One region of the Lysinibacillus sp. NPDC096418 genome, then DNA from elsewhere that is predicted to be linked to it. Evidence: riboswitches for the same ligand, from Rfam matches in the RefSeq annotation. Region 1 holds a riboswitch; each other region holds the start of a gene.

The links. Region 1 has a riboswitch for cobalamin ahead of nikA (nickel ABC transporter substrate-binding protein). Riboswitches for the same ligand answer to the same signal wherever they lie in the genome.
Region 2: another riboswitch for cobalamin. It lies ahead of ACIQZG_RS21290 (FecCD family ABC transporter permease); the one in region 1 lies ahead of nikA (nickel ABC transporter substrate-binding protein).
Region 3: another riboswitch for cobalamin. It lies ahead of ACIQZG_RS21085 (FecCD family ABC transporter permease); the one in region 1 lies ahead of nikA (nickel ABC transporter substrate-binding protein).
Region 4: another riboswitch for cobalamin. It lies ahead of ACIQZG_RS05810 (hypothetical protein); the one in region 1 lies ahead of nikA (nickel ABC transporter substrate-binding protein).

What each region holds. Positions count from the first base shown of each region.
Region 1 is NZ_JBIWEY010000030.1:18,670-24,230, forward strand. Features, by position in the region: gene ACIQZG_RS18465 (TetR/AcrR family transcriptional regulator) at 1-493, opposite strand, end outside; gene ACIQZG_RS18470 (DUF2621 domain-containing protein) at 710-1,138, opposite strand; gene ACIQZG_RS18475 (DUF1659 domain-containing protein) at 1,260-1,475, shown strand; gene ACIQZG_RS18480 (DUF2922 domain-containing protein) at 1,514-1,738, shown strand; gene ACIQZG_RS18485 (YvrJ family protein) at 1,802-1,924, shown strand; gene ACIQZG_RS18490 (SCO family protein) at 2,030-2,638, shown strand; gene ACIQZG_RS18495 (DUF1572 family protein) at 2,761-3,294, shown strand; cobalamin riboswitch at 3,387-3,583, shown strand; gene nikA (nickel ABC transporter substrate-binding protein) at 3,775-5,394, shown strand.
Region 2 is NZ_JBIWEY010000041.1:16,677-22,237, reverse strand. Features, by position in the region: gene ACIQZG_RS21300 (hypothetical protein) at 1-237, shown strand, start outside; gene ACIQZG_RS21295 (GTP-binding protein) at 329-2,269, opposite strand; cobalamin riboswitch at 2,453-2,639, shown strand; gene ACIQZG_RS21290 (FecCD family ABC transporter permease) at 2,830-3,819, shown strand; gene ACIQZG_RS21285 (heme ABC transporter ATP-binding protein) at 3,820-4,593, shown strand; gene ACIQZG_RS21280 (ABC transporter substrate-binding protein) at 4,654-5,561, shown strand, end outside.
Region 3 is NZ_JBIWEY010000040.1:14,431-19,991, reverse strand. Features, by position in the region: gene ACIQZG_RS21095 (class I adenylate-forming enzyme family protein) at 1-183, shown strand, start outside; gene ACIQZG_RS21090 (acyl-CoA dehydrogenase family protein) at 185-1,852, shown strand; cobalamin riboswitch at 1,928-2,117, shown strand; gene ACIQZG_RS21085 (FecCD family ABC transporter permease) at 2,439-3,416, shown strand; gene ACIQZG_RS21080 (adenosylcobinamide amidohydrolase) at 3,413-4,873, shown strand; gene ACIQZG_RS21075 (cob(I)yrinic acid a,c-diamide adenosyltransferase) at 4,886-5,446, shown strand.
Region 4 is NZ_JBIWEY010000004.1:43,701-49,261, forward strand. Features, by position in the region: gene ACIQZG_RS05795 (MATE family efflux transporter) at 1-373, opposite strand, end outside; gene ACIQZG_RS05800 (tyrosine-protein phosphatase) at 490-1,269, opposite strand; gene ACIQZG_RS05805 (ABC transporter substrate-binding protein) at 1,394-2,344, opposite strand; gene ACIQZG_RS05810 (hypothetical protein) at 2,346-2,888, opposite strand; cobalamin riboswitch at 3,121-3,342, opposite strand; gene ACIQZG_RS05815 (hypothetical protein) at 3,595-4,143, opposite strand; gene ytvI (sporulation integral membrane protein YtvI) at 4,243-5,310, shown strand; gene deoD (purine-nucleoside phosphorylase) at 5,380-5,561, opposite strand, start outside.

The DNA of each region.
Region 1 (5,561 bases):
CGCCGAGCCATGTGCCAAGTAAGACAGTCCATTCATCTACATTTCCAGTAGTAAATTCCCCGTTATCGACACCTTCTTGTAAAATTGCACGGTAAGAACTCATTGGGGTAATGGCTAATTCCATTAGTTTTTGTATAGATTCAGGACTTGAACTCGGAGTAGATGCTAATTCCTGACCAGATTTTAATAAAGGTGTTTGGTAATTATAGAGAACGTGCATTGCCATACCGTACAACTTTTCTATAGCTGTTAAGAAGGTAGGTTCTTTTTGTATCCACTTGTTATACCAATCTTCCATCGTTTCTTGAGCCAGAAGGACAAACAGCTTTTCTTTGTTTTCAAAATGATAATAAATATGACCTTTACTGTAACCAGAAGCTTTTGAAATATCTCCAACTGATGTTTGGTTATAGCCTTTTTGAGCAAATAAAATTGATGCTTCTTTCCTGATTTCATGTTTTGCAGTTTCACTGTCATAACGTCTTTTATTCAAAGTAATACCTCTTTCTAAAATTGAACGATTGTTCTAATTTGATTATACATAATTATCTGAAAAATGGAATTAAAAAACAACAGAAATTTTATGGATTTTTGGTGTCAGTAGGGGAGTGCTTAGGTACGATGGGGAAGTCGCTTTTAGTTAGCGGGGTACAATCAATCCAAATAGAAATGCCACACTGCTTAAAAAGTGTGGCATTTCTATTTATTATTAATCGAATAAGCTTTCGTATGGTGCAACGTCAATTTTAAGTTCATCTAATTTTTTACGTAAAAATTTATGATCTCGCTTAGGTGTAGCTTGAATATAGCCACGAATAATTAAATCATGATTGATTGCAGGTGCTTTTTCCTCAAGAGCAAGCTCCCCAATCTTTCCAGCGATTTTCTCTTTTGCGACTTGTCTAAATAACTCAGGTACAGGGCTGACTAATTCATACAATAATTCCTTTTCAGGTTGTCCCCATAAATGAATTGTTTTATCTAAGTAAAATTCTTGCCAATCTAAATCTGATTTACCATCCTGTTTTGGTAGCGCTTTTAAAAACTTGCGGAACATGAAAAATCCGCCAATCCCCATTAACGAAATTAGTACGGCTACCCAAAATAAGATAAACCATAGAAACCAACCATCTAACAAACCGTTCACCTCTTTACATTCTCTCTCCCTCTATTATAGAAGCTAGTGAAAAAAAATTCATCCTAATTGTCCCTTTTTTGACAAGTCAATCGTATATATTGTGTAGAAAGGGGGGACGCATATGGCAAACTCAATGTTTTTAGGCGCAACATTGCGCTTAAAGTATATTACAGGTCTGAACGACAAAAGTGAGCCGATTTTCGTTACAAAGTCGTACCGTAACTTAAATAGCTCGCATACTGCAGAAAATTTACTAGCGATAGCATCAGCAATCGCTAGTCTATCTTCTCATCCACTTGATAGTGTGACAAAGCAAGAAACAACAGATTTATCGTAAGGGCTGATTAATGATAGAAAAAAGAGGAGGTGCGAAAAATGGCACAAGTATTAGAATTGCAGTTTGAAACAACGGAAGGAAAGACTTCGACAATTTCCATCGATGCGCCTAGGCAAGATGTGACGGCAGAAGAGATTCAGCAAGCGATGGAAACAATTATCACTGCAAATGTATTTGAAGTACAAGCTGGTGCTTTTGTAGGCATGAAAGGCGCTCGAATTGTTGATCGACAAGTTTCACCATTTGAATTAGATATTGTGTAAATCCGAAAGTGGTCTTTGTGGTGAATGCTGCAAGGACCATTTTTAAAAAGGGGGGTACCGTTTATGGAACAGATGCTGAATATGGTATCAGATATAGGCTTTCCAATTTTGGTGTCGTTTTATTTGCTACATCGAGTGGAAGTAAAACTAGATGCAATTCACGATGTTCTTTTGGCGTTAAAGTGAAGCTAGACTTCACAAATATGTACGAAAGCTGTCACGCGGAAAACTTGTCATCGCTTACATTATTCGGGTAAGATGGAGTTAGTGTAAGTTAGGGAGTGAGTAGGGATGAAGGTAAAGGTAGTAGGATTAGTGATGCTGCTTGCAGTTTCGGCTGTGCTTAGTGCATGTGGCAATGTGAAGTTTAAAGCGGACTATAATTATGAAATGCAAGAATTTGAGCATATCAATCAACGAAATGAAACTGTTTCGCTTGAGAGTTTAAAAGGTAAACCGTGGTTAGGTATGTATATTTTCACGAATTGTGTTGATGTATGTCCGCCAATGACATTTAATATGACACAAGTTCAAGAAAAGCTCGTGGAAAAGGGTATTGAAGATTATAATATTGTGGCCTTCTCTGTAGATCCAGATGTAGATACACCAGAAGTATTAGCAGATTATTTAAGTCCCTATAATGCGCCAGATGAATCGAAGTGGAATCTATTGACAGGGTATTCGCAAAAATACATCGAACAGTTTGCAGCGAAATCAACAAAATTGATTGTGAAAGATGATCCTAAAACTGACCAGGTCATGCATGCGGTGACATTTTTCTTAGTAGATAAAGACGGTGTACTTGTAAAACAATATAGAGGTCAATCAGACGACCCATCTGAGGTACCAATCGATACAATCGCTGTCGATATAGAAACATATATTGAAGAAAACTTATAAGAGCAAGCTAGTACTATTTTTGTAGTACTAGCTTTTTAATTTATGAATATATTTTTATAAAGAATAGTATTTTCGGCAGAGATTTAGTAGTACAACCATCCAAATTAAGGGAGGAATTATAGATGAACATAGGGCAGATATACTTAGGTGTGATTCAAGAAAGATTTCAGGCTATCAAAGAATTAGGTGATAGAACGTTTGCACAGTTGGCACATGATCAATTGCACTGGTCTTACAACGAGGATTCCAATAGTATTGCTGTCATTATCAAACATATGAGCGGTAATATGGTGTCTAGGTGGACAGATTTTTTAACGACGGATGGGGAAAAGCCAACAAGAAATCGTGATGATGAATTCTTTGATAGCTTCACTTTAAAAGAAGAGCTAATAGCGGTTTGGGAAAAAGGATGGCAAGTTTTCATTGACACATTACGTGGATTAACTGAAGAAGATTTACTGAAAGTCGTAAAGATTCGAGGAGCGCAGCATACAGTGATTGAGGCGATTGAGCGACAAGTGGCCCATTATGCAATGCATGTTGGACAAATTGTTTACATTGGCAAGCAACTTAAAGGGGAAGAATGGGAAACGTTGAGTATTCCAAAAGGTCAATCAAATGCCTTTACAGAGGCAATGATGAAAGAACAAAAATAGTCAAGACGATTACAGAAAGAAGTAGTTTAATTTATTATATTCAGAAAATATAATTGACTATGTTATTTTACCATGTTATGTTTGTTACTAATTTAATATCGGTCATTACAAGTTTGTTTGATAAAGATTGTATATCAAATAATTAAAAGGAAAATGGGTGTAAATCCCATGCTGTCCCGCAGCTGTAAATGAGGAGTTTTGTTTTGAATGCCACTGAGTATGTACTTGGGAAGGTGAAACAAAATGTTGATTCATGAGCCAGAATGCCTACTTGTAATAAGATTCATTAAAGATCTACGAAAGATAGGGAGATGGATAGAGAGCTTTTTAATAGTGGGTTTTTCTGTCCTTATTCAACATGAATAGGGATTTTTTTATGCGTATTTTTCTATTTTGTAATAATTTTTTTGATGGTGAGATAGCATTAGCTTTTTTTAGTGGGTTTTAATGAACCTAGAACAAAGACAGGGAGAAATGACAATGACATTGAAAAAGAGTATTTTACCAATAATGTTAGTATTGCTGATGGTAATAGTAGCGGGTTGTTCAAGCGCTAATGACAATAGTTCAGCAACACCAAAAAAAGCAGGCAATGAACAGAAAATGTTAACAATAGGCTGGCCATTAGATGTAGGACCGCTAAATCCCCATACATATTTACCAAACCAATTGACTGCACAAGCAATGGTCTATGAATCATTAGTAACGTATAACGATGATGGCACTATTTCGCCTGCGTTAGCAGAAAGTTGGGATATATCGCCTGACAAAACAGCATATGTATTTCATTTAAGAGAAGGCGTACAGTATTCAGATGGTACTGCATTTAACGCAGATAATGTTGTGCGTAATTTTAATGCAGTATTAGCTGACCGTGAAATGCATTCTTGGATGGGGATGGTCAATCATATCGTGGAAGTTGTGAAAGAGGATGACTATACAGTTCGTTTACAATTAGATGAACCATACTATCCAGTGCTCAATGAATTAGCTTTTGTTCGTCCATTCCGCTTTTTAGGGGATAAAGGCTTCCCAGAAGGTGATGCAACATACAAAGACATTCAAGCACCAATTGGTACAGGCCCTTGGGTATTAACGGAATATAAAAAAGACGAGTACGCACTTTTCAGCCGCAACGAACATTATTGGGGTGAAAAGCCGGAAGTAGATCAAGTAAAGGTAAAGATTATTCCTGATTCGGAGTCTATTTCACTAGCATTTGAAAATAAAGAATTAGACTTGATTTATGGACGTGGGATTATTAGCTTAGATAATTATACATTCTTGAAAGATAGCGGCAAATATAAGACGGCTATTTCAGAACCATTATCGACACGTGCTTTATTATTCAATACACAATCAGGTCCTTTAGCAGAATTGGAAGTGCGTCAAGCATTACAATATGCAATTAATAAAGAGCAAATGGTAGAAAGCATTACACATGGTACTGAAAAAGTAGCCAATACATTATTTTGGGATGCCATTCCATATGCCAATATTGAGTTAACGCCAATTATATACGATCAAGAAAAAGCAACGCAAATATTGGATGAAGCGGGTTGGGTATTAAAAGCGGGCGAAAAAGTACGCTCGAAAAATGGAGAGAAGCTTGAATTAGATTTAATTTATATCGCAACAGATGCGGTTCAAAAACCAATGGCAGAATTAATGCAGGGTGAATTGGCGAAAATCGGTGTGCAATTGAATCTAGAAGGTGCTGATGTAATGGTAGGTCTTCAAAAAATGATGGATGATCAAGCCGACATTAATTTCTGGCGTACAAATGGCCCACCAACAGATCCGCATAGCTTTGCAAATGAATCAGCTACACCGAATTCAAGTGTAGTGTATGAAGCGAAATTAGGGTTACCAAACGCAGCAGCAATTGATGAAAAAATTCAGCAATTACTAATTGGTACAGATGAAGAAGAACGTGTGCAATTATATACAGACATTTTGACAATATTCCATGACCAAGCATTATTCTATCCAATCTCATATGAAACAAATAATGTTATTTATCATGACTATGTGAAAGATTTCTCTCCTCGTGCATCGGAATATGATATTCCTTTTGCTCAAATAGATTTGGAGAAGTAGAAGTGAAAAGTGGTATTGCAAATAAGTCCCTTAAGCAAGACAACTTGCTTTCTACATTGTAAAAATCCCAAGGTCACAGCGTAAGTCGCAACCCGTGCTAAGCGCAGTTTGTTGCGTCTTACGGCTTGTGCGTGCTCCTACCGCTACGTTTCACTCACGCTTTCTTC
Region 2 (5,561 bases), on a different contig from region 1:
GTGTTTGTAGTTGTAAAATTCATTTCGTTACGGGAGGTTATTTTAATGGAACAAGTTGCAATAATTATAGCTATGGTCTCGTTTTTCTTTGCAGTATCTATTTTCATTGTTAATCTTTTTAGATCTTCGGATTTCCGAAGTGCTTTTTCAATCAAAACAAAATTATCAAAGATGTCAGTAGGTTTAATGGGGTTATATGCGATTAGTTTTACTGTATTTTTAGTGCTAGCAAATTAATGATACAGAGTGTGTAAGGCTCTTTTTACTTCAATCTCCATTAAAAAACAGACTTAACCCTAAAATATAGAGTGAAGTCTGTTTTGTTTTTCTATCGTAAGCAGTGCATGGCTTCTTGTGCTTCTTGCCAAGGAACGGAATAGCCTTTGCCCTTAGCGCAAAATATACTAGAAGATGTGTATTCAGGATCAACATTTTTATCATAGCCAATCTGAGCAATAACCTCAGCAGTGTTATGACACAAATCATAGCCATCAAACTGCAGTGATAGTGAGCCTTTGCCATTTGTATAAGCGGCAAAATTAGTGCTGTAGCTCATGAATGTAGCTACAGGGGCACGGCCGGTTAGTAAAACGTGCTCCTCAGTCAAAATAGGTGCGTCAAAAGTTCCTGCTGCTTGTTGAACATCAGTTATCATACGCCCAATAAAATCGTTCGGTGCTTTAAGTTTGAAGCGGTAATATGGTTCGAGCAATACATTTTTAGCTTGTTCGAGCCCTTGACGTAGCGCTCGGAACGTTGCTTCACGAAAATCGCCACCATCTGTATGTTTATTATGCGCACGTCCAGTTAGTAGAGTAAAACGAATATCTGTAATAGGATAGCCTGTTAATAAACCATGATGTTCGCGCTCAAATAGATGTTTTTCAATGAGTCGCTGATGTCCAACGGATAAATCATCGGCATGACATGCATTGACAAATGTAATGCCAGTTCCACGCGTGTTTGGCTCCATCAATAAATGTACTTCGGCATAGTGCTTTAACGGTTCAAAATGACCGTAGCCTGTCACAGTCGTCGCAATGGTTTCTAAATATAGGATTTTAGGCTCACCAAATGTAATTACTAGAGAAAAGCGGTTAGTTAGCACTTCACGAAGAACCTCGAGTTGAATGACGCCCATAATATGCACGTGAATCTCTTGAAATTTTTCGTTCCATATAACTCGTAACGTAGGTTCTTCAGCTTCAAGTAAACGAAAGGTTTTTAATACATCTTTTATATGTTGCCCTCCATCATATTGCACCTTTGCCTGTAATGTCGGTACAAGCTCAAATGGTTGTGGATTTATTGAACTACCAAGGACATCACCAATTTGAGCCTGACTTAGTCCTTTCACCGCAAAGATTTCCCCAGCACTTACTTCTTGTACAGTTTCAAATCGATTACCGTTATAAATACGAATTTCCGTTACCTTCTCTGTAACTACTCCTAACGTAAAATCATCTCGAACATGTAAGGTTCCTTGCAATGCTTTTATAAATGTGAGACGTTGATGACCGTCATGACGAATTTTAAATACTTCGCCCTGAAACGGTGCTTCTTTTTCATAATTTGTCGCAGATAGAAGTGGAAGTTGAGCTATAAACTCCTTGATGCCAATATCTTTTAATGCCGATCCTATAAAGCAAGGGAAAGCTCGTTCTCCTTTAATCATTGCTTGCAAGCTTGAAAGGCAAGTAGAGGCATCCAGCGATTCAGTAAGAAAAGAATCAAGTAGCAATTCGTCACGTTCCGCAAGCCATTCGGTAATCTGGCTAGATACATAGTCCGAACGAAGCGACTCATTAATAAATAATACGTCCTCAGAACATTCCTTTTGGAGTTGCGCCATTACTGCATTTACATCTGCACCTTCACGATCAATTTTATTGATAAAGAAAAACGTCGGTACATGATATTGACGTAAAAGTTGCCATACCGTTTCAGTATGACCTTGCACTCCTTCAACGGCGCTTACGATAATAATTGCATAGTCCATGACACGTATAGCTCGTTCCATTTCTGGTGAAAAGTCGACGTGACCTGGGGTATCGATAAGCGTATATGTATCATCTCCGATTTGCATGCGACCTTGCTCGGCAAAAATAGTAATTCCGCGCGCACGTTCGATTGCATGATTATCTAAAAATGTATCTTGGTGATCGACACGACCCCTAGCTTGGATGCTATTCGTATGATAAAGAAGCTGTTCAGAGAAAGTTGTTTTACCTGCATCGACATGAGCGAGCACGCCAATTGTCTTTAACATAAAAATCCTCATTTCATTCGTCGTTGACTATTATTGTAACAGAAAATTATCAGTAATGATTTCATGTTACATAAATAGTCTTTATGATAAAGTAGTGCTTATATATCAAAGAAAATTCTAAAATGGATAATTTTGTGTGATTGCTAGAATAGAATAGTTCTGCTATTCTAAATTTTATAACTTAATATGAAGTTTTTTATTGGTGCAAATGTCTTTGGACATTTGCTTAAAAGGGAAATCGGTGCAATTCCGATGCTGTCCCGCAACTGTAAATGGGGAGTCTATGCACAATGCCACTGTAGCTAAGTTATGGGAAGGCGTATAGACGATGAACCTAAGCCAGGATACCTGCCAATTAAAGCAACACATTTACATAGAACCACGAGGATGGTTGTAGTGACAGGGTAGAGAAACCCATTATTTCACTATGACATCCTCTTGTAGACAAGGGGATTTTTTTTATGCCCTTTGTTATAAGAGGGGAGAGCATTTTGAGGAATCAAACAACAAAAAACATAGCCATAATCCTAGTAATACTGATTGGTGTCGTCTTTGTATCGATGACGATAGCAGTCATGGTGGGCTCTGTATCGATCACACCAAGTACGGTGTGGCGTGTAATTTTATCACATGCGCCTTTCAATCTATTTGGCATTGAATCGGACTGGAGTCGCTCACAAGAAATTATTATTTGGCAAATTCGTACACCAAGAGTCTTACTAGCTATGATTGTCGGGGCTGGTCTTGCCATTTCGGGAGCAGCGATTCAAGCCCTAGTTCGTAACTCGATTGCAGATCCGTATATTTTAGGAATATCCTCGGGTGCATCAGTTGGAGCAACGTCTGTTATACTACTTGGTGCTTTTTCGTATTTAGGTATGTATGCGCTGTCATTTGCAGCCTTTATTGGTGCGACGGTAGCCGTGATAATCGTGTTTTTCCTAGCACGAGTACAAGGAAGAATTTCAGTTATTCGTTTATTATTAGCAGGTATTGCAGTGTCACTCGTGTTATCAGCGATGACGAACTTTATGCTGATGATGTCGAAAGAAGAGGGTGGTCTGAAGGCGGTAATGTATTGGATGATGGGTAGCTTGGCTGGTGCAAAGTGGGCGAATTTAGCGATTCCGTTCGTCGTATTTATTGTTGTCTATTTAATTTTACGATTACACGCACGTCATTTGAATTTATTGTTACTAGGTGAGGAATCAGCCGTAACACTCGGTGTCAATATAGAAAAATTCCGACTGCTCCTTATCCTCTTAATCTCTCTGTTAACGGGCGTGTTAGTAGCAGTTAGTGGGGCAATTGGCTTTATAGGTCTCATTATTCCACATATTGTACGTATGATTGTTGGCTCTAATTATAAATTTGTCTTACCCGTAAGTGCACTACTTGGCGCGATCTTTTTAATATGGGCAGACGCTGTAGCGCGTATTGTCATTGCCCCAGAGGAAATGCCGATTGGGATTATTACTGCTTTATGTGGTTGTCCATTCTTTATTTGGATGCTCCGTAGGCAAACTTATTCATTCGGGGAGGGGGATTAAATGGTATTCGTTGCGCAAAATCTGTCTTTCACTGTACAAAAAGCGAAAATATTAAAAAATGTATCGATGCATATCCATGAGCAAGAGTTTGTAGGTTTAATTGGCCCAAATGGCAGTGGGAAATCCACGTTATTAAAAAATATGTACAGAATGCTTAAACCACAAGTCGGAGATGTGTTTTTATATAATGAAAACATTTACAAGCAATCCGCAAAGGAGATGGCCAAGCAACTTGCAGTTGTAGGACAGGAAACACCAGTACTATTTGACTTTACTGTTAAGGATCTTGTGGCTATGGGACGCACTCCACATAAACGACTCATTGAAGGCGATACGAAAGAGGATCGAGATATCATTGAACAATCAATGCGCCAAGCTGGCATTGTTCATTTAACGGAACGTAATTTTAGTTCCTTATCTGGTGGTGAAAAAAAACGTGTTATTGTCGCAAGGGCATTAGCACAGCAGGCAAAGATAATGGTATTAGATGAGCCAACAAATCATTTGGATGTTCAGCATCAGCTACAGCTAATGGACCTAATACGGAGTTTACCGATTACCGTGGTGGTTGCCTTACATGATTTAAATATTGCAGCGACTTACTGCGACAAAATTTATGTGATGCAAAACGGAGAAATTATGGCTTATGGGACACCACAAGATATATTAACACCTGCCATATTAAAAGAGGTATTTGGCGTACATGCAGAGGTTAGCGTGCATCCCATTACGAAAAAACCACATATTTTCTATATACCAGAGCAATTCTTGTAGTTAGCAAAGGGATCATAGATTTCTTTCTATATAATTTTGATCATTAAAGGAGGAAAGGACATGAAGACATTTAAAAGCATGTGGCTTATTCTTGCAATCGCAATGTTAAGTATTTTAGCAGCTTGTGGGAACGATAAAGCACAGAAGTCAGAAACAGAAAATGAACAGTGGGACCCAGCACAAGCTGCAGCAACAGAGGTAACGATTGAAAATAATGATACGACACAGATTTATACAGAAGCACCTAAAAAAGCGATTAGTTTAAATCAGCATGTCACAGAAATTATGTTGGCATTAGGGTTAGAAGATTCAATGGTTGGAACAGCGTATTTAGATGATAAAATTTATGCACCTTTAAAAGCGGCCTATGATCAAGTTCCGGTTTTGGCTGAGCAATACCCTACAAAAGAACAGGTGATTGATGCAGAAGCGGATTTTTTATATGCAGGTTGGAAGAGTGGATTTAGTGAGAAGGGTGTAGGTACACCAGAAGAGCTTGAGACACTAGGAATTCACACGTATTTACATACATCTTCAAGCACCACTAATCCTTCATTAGAGGATATTTTCACGGATATCCGTAATATTGCGAAGATATTCGAAGTAGAAGAGCGCGGGGAAGCACTGATTGTGCAAATGTCACAAGAAGTAGAGGATATTCGAGCGAAGCTACCACAAGGAAAGGAAGAATTGCGTGTCCTTATTTTTGACAACGGAAAGCAAGATGTTACTACCGCAGGGCAAAATTTCATGAATGAGCTTGTCACTGTAGCAGGTGGTAAAAATATCTTCGGTGATGTTGAGTCTGGTTGGACAACTGTTTCAAAAGAGGACACAGTAGAGCGCAATCCTGAAGTTATTGTAGTTATTGACTACGGGTCTACTAGCGTAGAGGAAAAAATTAATTTCTTGAAAAATGATCCAGCGTTAAAAGAGACTGATGCAGTGATGAACGAGCGTTTTGTTAC
Region 3 (5,561 bases), on a different contig from region 1:
GAGACGGTGAAGGCTGTCTATGCTTCGAAGGTAGATGTTAATGAAGAGGTGCTTGTAGCTTACCTAGGGGAGCATTTAGCGAAACATAAAATTCCACGTATTTTTGAATGTGTGGAAGCACTTCCTCGAAATGCAGCGGGCAAAATTTTAAAACAGTCGTTGAAGGGACAAGAGGTGAGCTAGCATGAAAGTATTACAGCAGGAAGTAGCACGAACAACTAATTTTTTTACGAATGATGAGACATTGCATAAACTATTAGAAACGATGCTAGATGAAGAGTTTTTAACATATGCAAAGCGTGAATTAACGGATTTTGGTGAACTTTGTGCAGGTGATATTGATGTGCGAGCCAAGCATACAGATCGTGAGGGTGAGCCTCGTTTACAACGTTATGACCAGTATGGCGAAGAAGTGTCAGAGGTTTGGGTGAATGAGGGGTATAAAAAAACGATTGAAGAAACATACAATACAGGAATTGTTGGTTATGTGCATAAGGATATTCCGCAGCTAGGTAGAAAAGGGAATTATGTGTATAGCTTTGCACAAGGTTATTTGTTGTCACATGCAGAGCCTGGATTTTATTGTCCTGTAACATTAACGATGGCAACAGCTTATTTACTCGATCATTATGCGAATGATGAGGTGAAAGAACGATTTTTATCGCATGTATGTGCAACTGGTGATACAGAACTTTATGAGGGTGCGACGTTTTTAACGGAGCGGCAGGGAGGGTCTGATGTCGGTGCAAATGTGGTGAAAGCTGTGCAGGACGGTGGAAGTTATCGTTTATATGGCGAAAAGTATTTTGCTTCCAATGCTGGTATGTGTGGAGTAGCAATGGTATTAGCACGCATGGAAGATGCTCCAAAAGGATCGAAAGGTTTAACTTTATTTGCGGTACCTTGGCGTAGTGAGGATGGCGCAGTTAATCATTTACGCATTCGCCGTTTAAAGGATAAACTAGGCGTTAAAGCAGTACCATCAGGTGAGGTTGAGTTCGATGGAGCAATTGCTTATATAGTTGGCGAGCCGAATAAAGGTATTTATTATATGCTGGAGGCGCTAAATTTATCGCGTATTTGTAATGCAGTTGCGTCGATTGGGATTATGCGTCGAGGTTTTTTGGAAGCGAAGCATTATGTAACGAATCGCCATGCGTTTGGTCAGCCTTTAATACAATATCCAATGGTTCAGGATTCATTAGGGAAGTTTGCGGCGAAGTTACACGTAGAAGTTGCTACAGTGTTTGATTTGATTCAATTGTACGATACTGTGACAAGTGGCAAAGGATGCGAACAAGATGTGATCATGAATCGTTTGAATATTGCCATTATGAAAAAAGAAACCGCAGAGCAAGCGGTGCATTATGCAAGTGAAGCTATTGAGTTACATGGCGGGAATGGCTATATTGAGGATTTTGTTACACCTCGTTTATTGCGAGATGCTCAAGTGCTAACGGTTTGGGAAGGAACGGCGAATATTTTAGCGTTAGAGTTAATTCGTCTAGTAGATAAATTTAATGCGCATGAGGTGTTTATCAATACGATGTTGAAACGCCTAGAAAAGCTTGAAACGAATCAATTAGTTGAAATAGTTCATAGTCAACTTGAGAAACTGACTGTTCAATTGAACAAATTTAGTAAACTTGATGATGCAATGAAAACATTTGAAGCTAAACAAGTTGCACAAAAAATGGCGCATCTTTATGAAAGTGTAGTAGCGGTTGAATGGGCAGTAAGGTATGGCGGTAAGTATGAAAAGTTAGCAGATATCTATTTAGAGGATACCTGGGAGTTACGTGAATTGGGCGGGCCAATGAAAACTGTCCAATATTTTGCATATATTGTTTAGTGTATGGGGGCTCTGTTGTAGAGTCCCTATTTTTTTATCGTTGTATAATTCTATTTTCATGTATAATAAGAAAAGATTGAATAAAATGATAAAGGTTCTTTATCTGCCAAGGATAAAGTGAAAAGGGAAATCGGTGTAATTCCGGTGCGGTCCCGCCACTGTAAGTGTGAGTTTTTTCAACCGATGCCACTGAAAATTTTTCGGGAAGGCATGAAAAAGCGTTTGTAGCACGAGCCAGGAGACCTGCCTTTATAGATCAACACGTAACAGCCTACGAGGATAGGGTGGTGATTTTTTGCGACCGTAATATCGTGCAAGCATCGCCCCTCGTTGTTTTCTGATGAGGGCTTTTTTATGTTTTGTAAGGTGGATGTCGATAAATTTGAAAATGTGGGCGATCAATATTAAAGTCCATCGACAAACCACGGAAATAGGGCAATAAATGCATATTCTAGGAGGATTCAGTATTGGACAATTATAGGGAAATAGAATTGACCGCATATAATATGAAAGAAGCGACAACAAATGAGCAGACTAATGCACAATTGGATGGGGAATTCGAGTGAGTAAAACATTCTTTGCCTATATGCTGACGATTACACTCTTAATCGTCAGCATATGGTGTGGTGTATCAATAGGTTCAGCCAACATTCCATTAGAGGTGCTATGGAATAAGGCTGCAGATGAAACAGCAGCGAATATTCTATGGAAGATTCGTATGCCGCGTGTGGTTCTAGCAGGGCTTGTCGGTGCATCACTTGCGATTGCAGGGGCGGCATTCCAAGGGCTATTAAAAAATCCACTTGCTGATCCTTATACATTAGGGGTTTCTTCAGGCGCATCGGTGGGAGCAGTCATGACGCTATTTTTCGGACTTTCCATTCCAGTTGTGGGTATTTACACGTTACCGACGTTCAGTATGATTGGTGCGGTCGTTACGATGGTAGCTGTTATGAGCTTTGCAAGGCTTATCGATCGTTCGCTGAAAATGGAGACGCTTATTTTAACTGGGGTTATTTTTAGTTCGTTTCTAGGCTCACTAATTTCGTTAATGGTCGCGTTAACGGGTGAAGAATTACGCCAAATTATTGGCTGGTTGCTTGGATCTGTGTCCATGCGAGGCTGGCCGTATGTGCAAATGATTGCGCCGTTTGTTGTGATTGGCTCAGTTATGCTATGGACGCAAAGGCGAGAATTAAATGCGTTATTGTATGGTGAAGAGCGAGCAAAACATTTAGGTGTGAATGTGAAACGAAGTAAGTATCTAATATTAGCAGGTGGCTCAATGTTAACAGGTGCAGCTGTTGCGGTATCAGGTACAATCGGCTTTGTCGGACTCGTGGTTCCACACATGACGCGTATGATTTGGGGTTCAGATCATCGTCATTTATTACCTTTATCGTTTTTAAATGGTGCAACGTTACTAATTATTTGTGATTTAGTAGCACGTACTATTATTATGCCACGTGAGCTTCCAATTGGTGTCATTACCGCATTTATCGGAGCACCCGTCTTCTCATACATTTTCTATAAACAAAGAAGAAGTAAGGGGGTACGTGCATGATTAAGGTTGAACAGCTATCAGGAGGTTATGGTGGCGTACCCATTGTTAAAGATGTAAGTTTTACCGTTGAAAAGGGTAGAGTGCTTGGTATTTTAGGTCCCAATGGAAGTGGGAAATCGACTTTGCTAAAAGTGATGAGTGGTATTTTGCCTGCAGCTAGTGGCTCGATTTTATTAGATGGAAAAAATATAAAATCTTATAATGCACGTTCATTAGCGAAGAAAATGGCGGTACTGCCCCAACTTCATGCAAATGCTTTTTCGAATACGGTGCGTGAGGCAGTTTCACTTGGTAGATATCCACATCAAACTGGTTTTTTCTCGAGCTGGTCAGACAAAGATGAGCAAGCCGTACAACATGCAATGGTGCAAACGGGTGTAATGCGCTATGAGGATACGCCGATGGAATTTTTATCGGGTGGTGAACAGCAACGTGTTTTTGTGGCGCAAGCATTAGCCCAAACAGCAGAAGTTTTATTATTGGATGAGCCGACAAACCATTTAGATATTGCTCATCAACGACAAATTTTAGATATGGTACGTAAAGAAGCAGTTGAATGTGGATTAACAGTAGTTATGGTATTGCATGATATGAACTTGGCGTCACTGTACTGTGATGAGTTATTATTAATGGAGAACGGACAAATGCGAGCGATTGGTGCGCCACATGAAGTGTTAATTGCTTCGCAAATTGAGGAAGTCTACCATGCGAGAGTAACGACGTATGCACATCCGGAAATTCCAAAACCGCAAATTACGATGATGCCTGCAGCGACTAAGGATCAACATCGAGCAATTATTACGGATGATAATTTCTCAGTAGTAGACGGATTTATACAGATGAAGTCAGAGATTCCGCTTAAAACAGTATCTTCAGCTGTTCATAACCCGGGTATAGGTTGGTATGAGTGCTTTTTAAATCGGTCAGTGCCAGGTGATTACATTATTAATGATGTAAAGCAGGAAGTAGCTGAGTTTTTACAAAGGAAGCATTTTTCTTCAACGGGAACAGTAGTGATGCTGACAGCTGTTTCAACAAGTCTTGTCGCTTTGAACGAATATAAAACCGATTTTGGCAGTGTGTTTGTCATGGTGACTGCTGGTGTGGGCAACGCTGTAGACGTATCTCGTACACATGAACGACTTGATCAGCCGTACGTTGGAACAATTAACACATGGGTTATTATTAATGGTTGTCTATCAGAAGAAGCATTTTTCCAAGCAATGATGACTGCCAACGAAGCGAAGACAAAGGCATTGCAATCGGAAGATATTCGTGATAATCGAACGAATACCATTGCGACAGGTACTGCAACTGATAGTCTGCTCATAGCAGCAACACAAAACGGGGAAGAAATGATTTATGGTGGCCCAATAACAGCAGTCGGCAAAATTATTGGTAAAGGCGTTTTTGAAACGACAGTGCAAGCCATTCAAAACTATAAAACAAAAGCTTAGGAGATGAGAAGGATGAAACTTTACACGAAAACAGGCGATAAGGGGAAAACGAGCATTATTGGTGGTCGCGTAGATAAAGATAACTTGCGCGTTGAAACATACGGAACAATTGATGAGCTAAATTCCTTTATCGGCAAAGCGATGAGCGAGTTAGATCGTGAATTATTTAAAGATATTTTAGGTGATTTAGAAACGATTCAGCATGAGCTTTTCGATGGTGGTGGTGATTTAGCGAATGTGATGAAAGAGCGTCATTATAAATTGACGGAAGCGCCGATTGAAGCAATGGAGGCTCGTATTGATGTGCTAACGGAAGAAGCACCACCGTTAGAACGTTTCATTTTACCAGGAGGCGCACCAGCAGCAGCTACTTTACACATTGCACGTACTGTAGCGCGTCGAGCAGAGCGCCAAATGGTAACGCTAATGAAAGAGATTGAAGATGTACCAGCGGTTGTGCAGAAATATTTAAACCGTTTATCTGATTATTTATTTGCTGCAGCACGTGTAGTCAATGCACGTTTAAAAGTTTCAGATGTAGAGTATGTTCGAAGTGCAAAGGTCTTTAAATAAATTAAAAAACTACCCTAAAAAATTAAAATTTTTTAAGGGTAGTTTTTTATAGCTGAAATGTATAATAATAAATTATCAGAAAAATTTATATTTTTATGTTGACTGAATGCTCATT
Region 4 (5,561 bases), on a different contig from region 1:
CAAGCACTTCGCCTTTTAAATTCATCATCGTCATTAAATGACTAGAACCCAAGAAGAATACCATACTCATAATCAACCCGACTGCTACATTCATTGTGACCGCTAGCGCGGAAATCTTCGCTGCCTCAAGATAGCGCCTCGAACCTAAATACTGAGACACAACTATCGCGGCCCCATTTCCGACAACTTCAAGGATTAAAATTGCAATATGAATATATTGATTTGCTGCTCCGACACCAGAGACAGCATCATCTGATAAGGCACTAAGCATAAACGTATCTGCTAGCCCCATTAACATAAATAAAAATACTTCTAAGAAAATGGGCCATGTTAAGTGAAATAAACTTAACTGTCCATCTCCTTTTTTCTTCATGACTGCATCAGTCAACTTACGTCACTTCTTCCTGTAATGAATAAAAACATACTGTATCTTAACATATTTCTTCCAAAAAAATATCCCCTCCCTCATTTCCGAGGGAAGGAATATATCTAGCGCAAGCAATATGCCTGTAACTGCTCACGTTTGTCTTTTGTCAGATTAAATTCTTGTTCTAAAAATATCTCCTTTGAGCCATAGCGTATATCCATCTCATTAAATGCTGCTTGTAAATAATCTTCTTTAGCAGACATTAGCGCGTGAAATTGCTGTAATTCTTTATCATTAAAATCCTGTTGAATAACTTGTTTCATACGTTCTACCATTGGGCGGAGATGAATATTGGTATCTAAATAATCCTGCATAATTGTCGCTTCAGGTACATCAAGTGCTAATAAAATCAATGCACCACCAATCCCTGTGCGATCTTTTCCTACTGCACAATGATGAACGAGGCCTAAGTTTTCGGGTTGTTGAATCGTCGCCATTAATTTCTTAAATGAAGCATTATTAAATGGCATCTGTGCATAAAAATCTCGGAACATATCTGAATTGACAACTTTGTAGAAGTTTTGTCGCCCCATTGTTTTTTCAGCATTTGTTGGCATTTCAAAAGCATGATTGCCCTTCGCTGGAATTTGTATATACTTAGTATTAGAAAATTCCGGATTCGGATTACTTTGGGCTTCATGGTCGTCCCGGTAATCAAAAATCGTTTTAATCCCTAACGCTTCAAAACGCTCCTTATCTGCCGCTGTCATCTTACCAAGTGCTGCTGAGCGATAAAACAAGCCTTCCTTTACAAATCGCCCATCTCTTGTCTTATAGCCACCCATATCACGGAAATTATAGACTGCCTCAAACGGAATAACTTTCATGTCAAATTGTCTCATCCATTACGCCTCCTTTGATTTAGCCATTACCTTTACCTCTATTTTATAAAATTAAAAGATAGAATACCAATTTCAGCAGTAAAAAGCCGCCTCATAAAATGAGACGACTTCCTACAACATTTACTTATTGAAATAATTCAGGGTATACAGCTTTTGCTACTAGCTCAACTGCTTCACCAATGCGTGGACCTGGACGAGATAATGTATCTTCATCTAATGAGAATACTTGTTTATTTTGAACAGCTTGTACCGTGTTCCAGCCGTTACGACCTAAAATTCCCCCTACTACATCTTTATCACCTATACTTGGTACTAATATAACTTCAGGGTTTTTCGTAATGATTTCTTCTTCCGAAACTTGTATCCAACCTTTTTGATCGCCAAATACGTTGTTTACTTTAGCTGCATCTAAAATATCTTGTTGGAATGTGTCATCTCCAAGGGTAAAAATGTTAGGTGGTGAACTAACTTCGTAATATACATTTTTTGGTGTTTCCACGTCTTTTACTTTTGCTTCAACAACAGCAATTTTCTCTTTAATCTCTTTGTTTAACTGTTTACCTTTATCTTCAACACCCATTACTTTTGCAAGTTGCTCGATGTCACCGTAAACGTCTTCAAAAGATGTTGCTGATTGAATAACAAACACTTTTACACCAGCATCTTCAAGTACCTTTAGCGCATCTTTTTCACCAACTGTATAAGCAATAACTACATCCGGATTCAAACCTAAAATACGCTCACTGTTAAATACCATCGAATCCGAAACACGCTCAATTTCTAACGCTTCGGCTGGATATGTATCATAATCAGTTGCGCCAACAATCTTATCGCCTACACCTAATGCAAATAATATTTCCGTGTTACTAGGTGCTAATGAAATCACTGTTTCTGGTACGGCATCAAATGCTATTTCTTCACCGCGGTCATCCTTCACTTTATAGCCTAACTCTTCAGTTTGTGCACCTTGTTTTGATGTATCCTCTTTCGCCTTTTCATCTGCTGTGCCACAGCCTACAAGTAAAAATGCAAGCATTAATACTGAAAGCCATTGGAATTTAACTATCTTTTTCAATTTAGACATTCTCCTTTTTCTTTTTCATTGGGTAAGACTTACTTATAAATGGAATTTCTACAATGCCTGCTTGTCGATTCATGTAAACAGCCATAACAAAAAATACGTTGGCTAGTAAACCTAAATAATTAAATAGAATTTCTGGTACTTCTCGTTCCTCAGAAACTTTATGAAGTGAACGATATGACTTTTTTGCCTCGCTACGACATAAGTGTAATGCCGCTGCTGCCTCCGTACCCTGCGGTAAAACAAAGCTTTGAATTTCTTCTTTGACATGGCTCACATAGAAATCATAGCGATTACTTAGCCAAGCTAAATCCTCATCAGTAACCGCTAATTTCCCTCGTACTGATCCATTAACATGATAAGCCATAGGTAAAATTTCAAGCAGGTCTTCTTTTACTACATCCACTTCTTCTTTTTTGACAGCTACAAGCGCCACTCCTACATGAGTTGTTAAGCAGTCGGTACGTATTTCAAAGTCAACAGTTGTTACTTTCTCACGCATAAATGGATAACTGGAATAGCGTGCATCTTTTTTCAAATCTAGACCCTCCCTTCTACTATAAGAATGTTCTTGCTGCTATAAGACCCTATACATTTCGATAAGTTCATTCGCGCATTAATAGTGCGTCTGGAATGCTATATACCAGTAAAAATAGGTATAAAAAAAGCCGCTCCCCTTCGAAAAGGAACGACGAAAATAGCATAATTGATCACGCTCTATAACGCTCAATATGTATTTGCCGTATATCCTCTTATCTTCCGAAGAGTACTTATACGCTCAAATAAAGGTCGGTCTCCTGGCTTGTACAGCTTCACTACAAAGATTATGTAGCGAAATAATAAGAACCTTCCCATCCACTAGAAGCATTTTTCTTCTATCGACAGTGGTTTCTCTCTTATATCTTCTGTACTTACAGTTGCGGAAACAGCTCCGGTTTTTCACCGAATTCCCGATTATGCTAATAGTTAGCACCTTTATTCTGCAAGAATTATTCACTTGTTAAGCAGTTTATCATAAATTAACGCCCTTTAATAGTTGAAAGGTTACGAATACTCACATAACCCAGCACTATTTCCCCTAATCTACAAAATCCCAGTTTTTTCGCACGAAACAACTGCACTACGAACTTAAAATAATCATTAATTTATATTGGATCACCGATTTAGTAGCTCGTGCCTTAAACCTACCGTATACTATATCAATAAAACATTTGCGCCTATAGAAAAACAGCCATCCTCGACATTTAACGAAGGGCTGTCTTGTATTTCCTTTTGTATTTGGTATCCTGCTCTTTCTCAATTAAATCCTGGGCAATATTCAATATCTTTATATCATTTGTTGCATCAAATAAATTTTTTAAGGATACTATGATATCATAACGAATAAGTGTCGGATGTTTTTCATCGACACATGTGTGGAATCGATTCGCTAAACGCGAAACAACTAAATCCCTTTGTACCTGTCCACCTAATCCGATACGCCAAATCGATTGCAGTGTATGTCTTGCCGTAACAGTGTTTTCATCATAAGTTACAGCCCAAATTTTCATAAAGTCTTCTAATACCCGTTCTTCTGGATCACTTTTTGCCGCAAGTGCACATAAAAGCTGTGCTGACTGTGCGCGTACATGCCCATTTTTATATGTAAGTGCCTTGATAAGCTGTTCCCAGACCGAATACGTCCAATCTACAGGTTCTTTTACAATTTTCATTAACTCTTCAAAAGTTTCATATTGAATATCACGGTCATGCTCTGTTAAATTACTAAAAAGTTGTAATATATCTTTTTCCATTATCCATCCCTACCTTTATTTCTTTCAGAACGCCATAATTTCGTAAAAAATTTATGTTACACTTAATAAATCATCAATTTTTTAAAATTTTATAAGCAGGTGAGTTTTTTGAATAAAACAATTTCAAGAAAAACATTGTTCCTAACACTTGTCATTATCGGTTTAATTATTGCGGGATACTTCATTGTACCTGTCTCGGTTCCCATTATTTTAGCCGGAATTACCGCCTTTTTGTTAGAGCCTATTGTCATGTTTTTCAAACGTAAATGGAAAATGTCACGAAAAATAGCTGTCGCTGTTATTTATATAGTAAGTGCCGCATTTATTGCTGTTATGTGTTACTTTACTATTACACAATTAATGTCGCAAATTATTTCCATTTCTAAACAAGCACCTTATTATATTTCAAAGCTAACTGATATGTGGCTACAGATGCAGGGGCAAATTTCCCAATATACCGAAAACTTCCCAACCGAGGTTCGAACTTCACTACAAAATACTACATTGGATTTCATCAAAAAGGTAGAAGAATCCTTTTTAACCTTCTTCAATTATAGCAAAGTTACGAGCTTACTTTCAGATATACCTAGTCTTTTTATTAGCCTTCTTGTTTATATGATTGCCTTATTTTTATTTATGCTCGATATTCCTAAAATAAAACGCAATGTATACAAATATTTAAAACCAGAAACTGCAAACAAGATGAAGATCATTACTACCCGCTTAAAAGATGCTCTCTTCGGCTTTATGAAGGCTCAAGTACTCGTGAGTTTTATCATTGGTGGAGTTGCACTTATCGGTTTATATATAATCCAGCCAAAGTATGCTATAACAATGGCATTTATCATTTGGATTATTGATGTCATCCCATTTCTCGGTTCTATTATCATTTTAGCACCTTGGGGGACTTATCATTTATTAATGGGCAATACACCGTTAGCTATCAAATTATTCATCTTAGCTACTATTCTACTCATTATTCGTCGAACAGTCGAACCTAAGGTTATGGGGGCCCATATTGGCTTATCTCCTTTACCTACTCTAATTGCCATGTTTATTGGCTTGCAGTTATTTGGAATTGTTGGGTTGCTAGTCGGTCCATTTGTCATTATCTTGTTCTTTGCCTTAAAAGAAACAGGAATTATTAAATTAAATTTTAAGATTTAGAAATAAACAGTTCTTTATCGACAAAAAACCTTACTCGAAATATGAGTAAGGTTTTTCTATCGCTATAAACTATTCATTAATAAGAGTCTCTAACGCTACAATAATCATGTCATTAAACGTTGTTTGACGTTCTTCTGCTGTAGTTTCTTCACCGGTAATAACATGATCACTTACTGTCATGATACTTAAAACGTCGATACCATATTTAGCTCCAAGTGTATAAAGAGCTGACGTCTCCATATCTACACCTA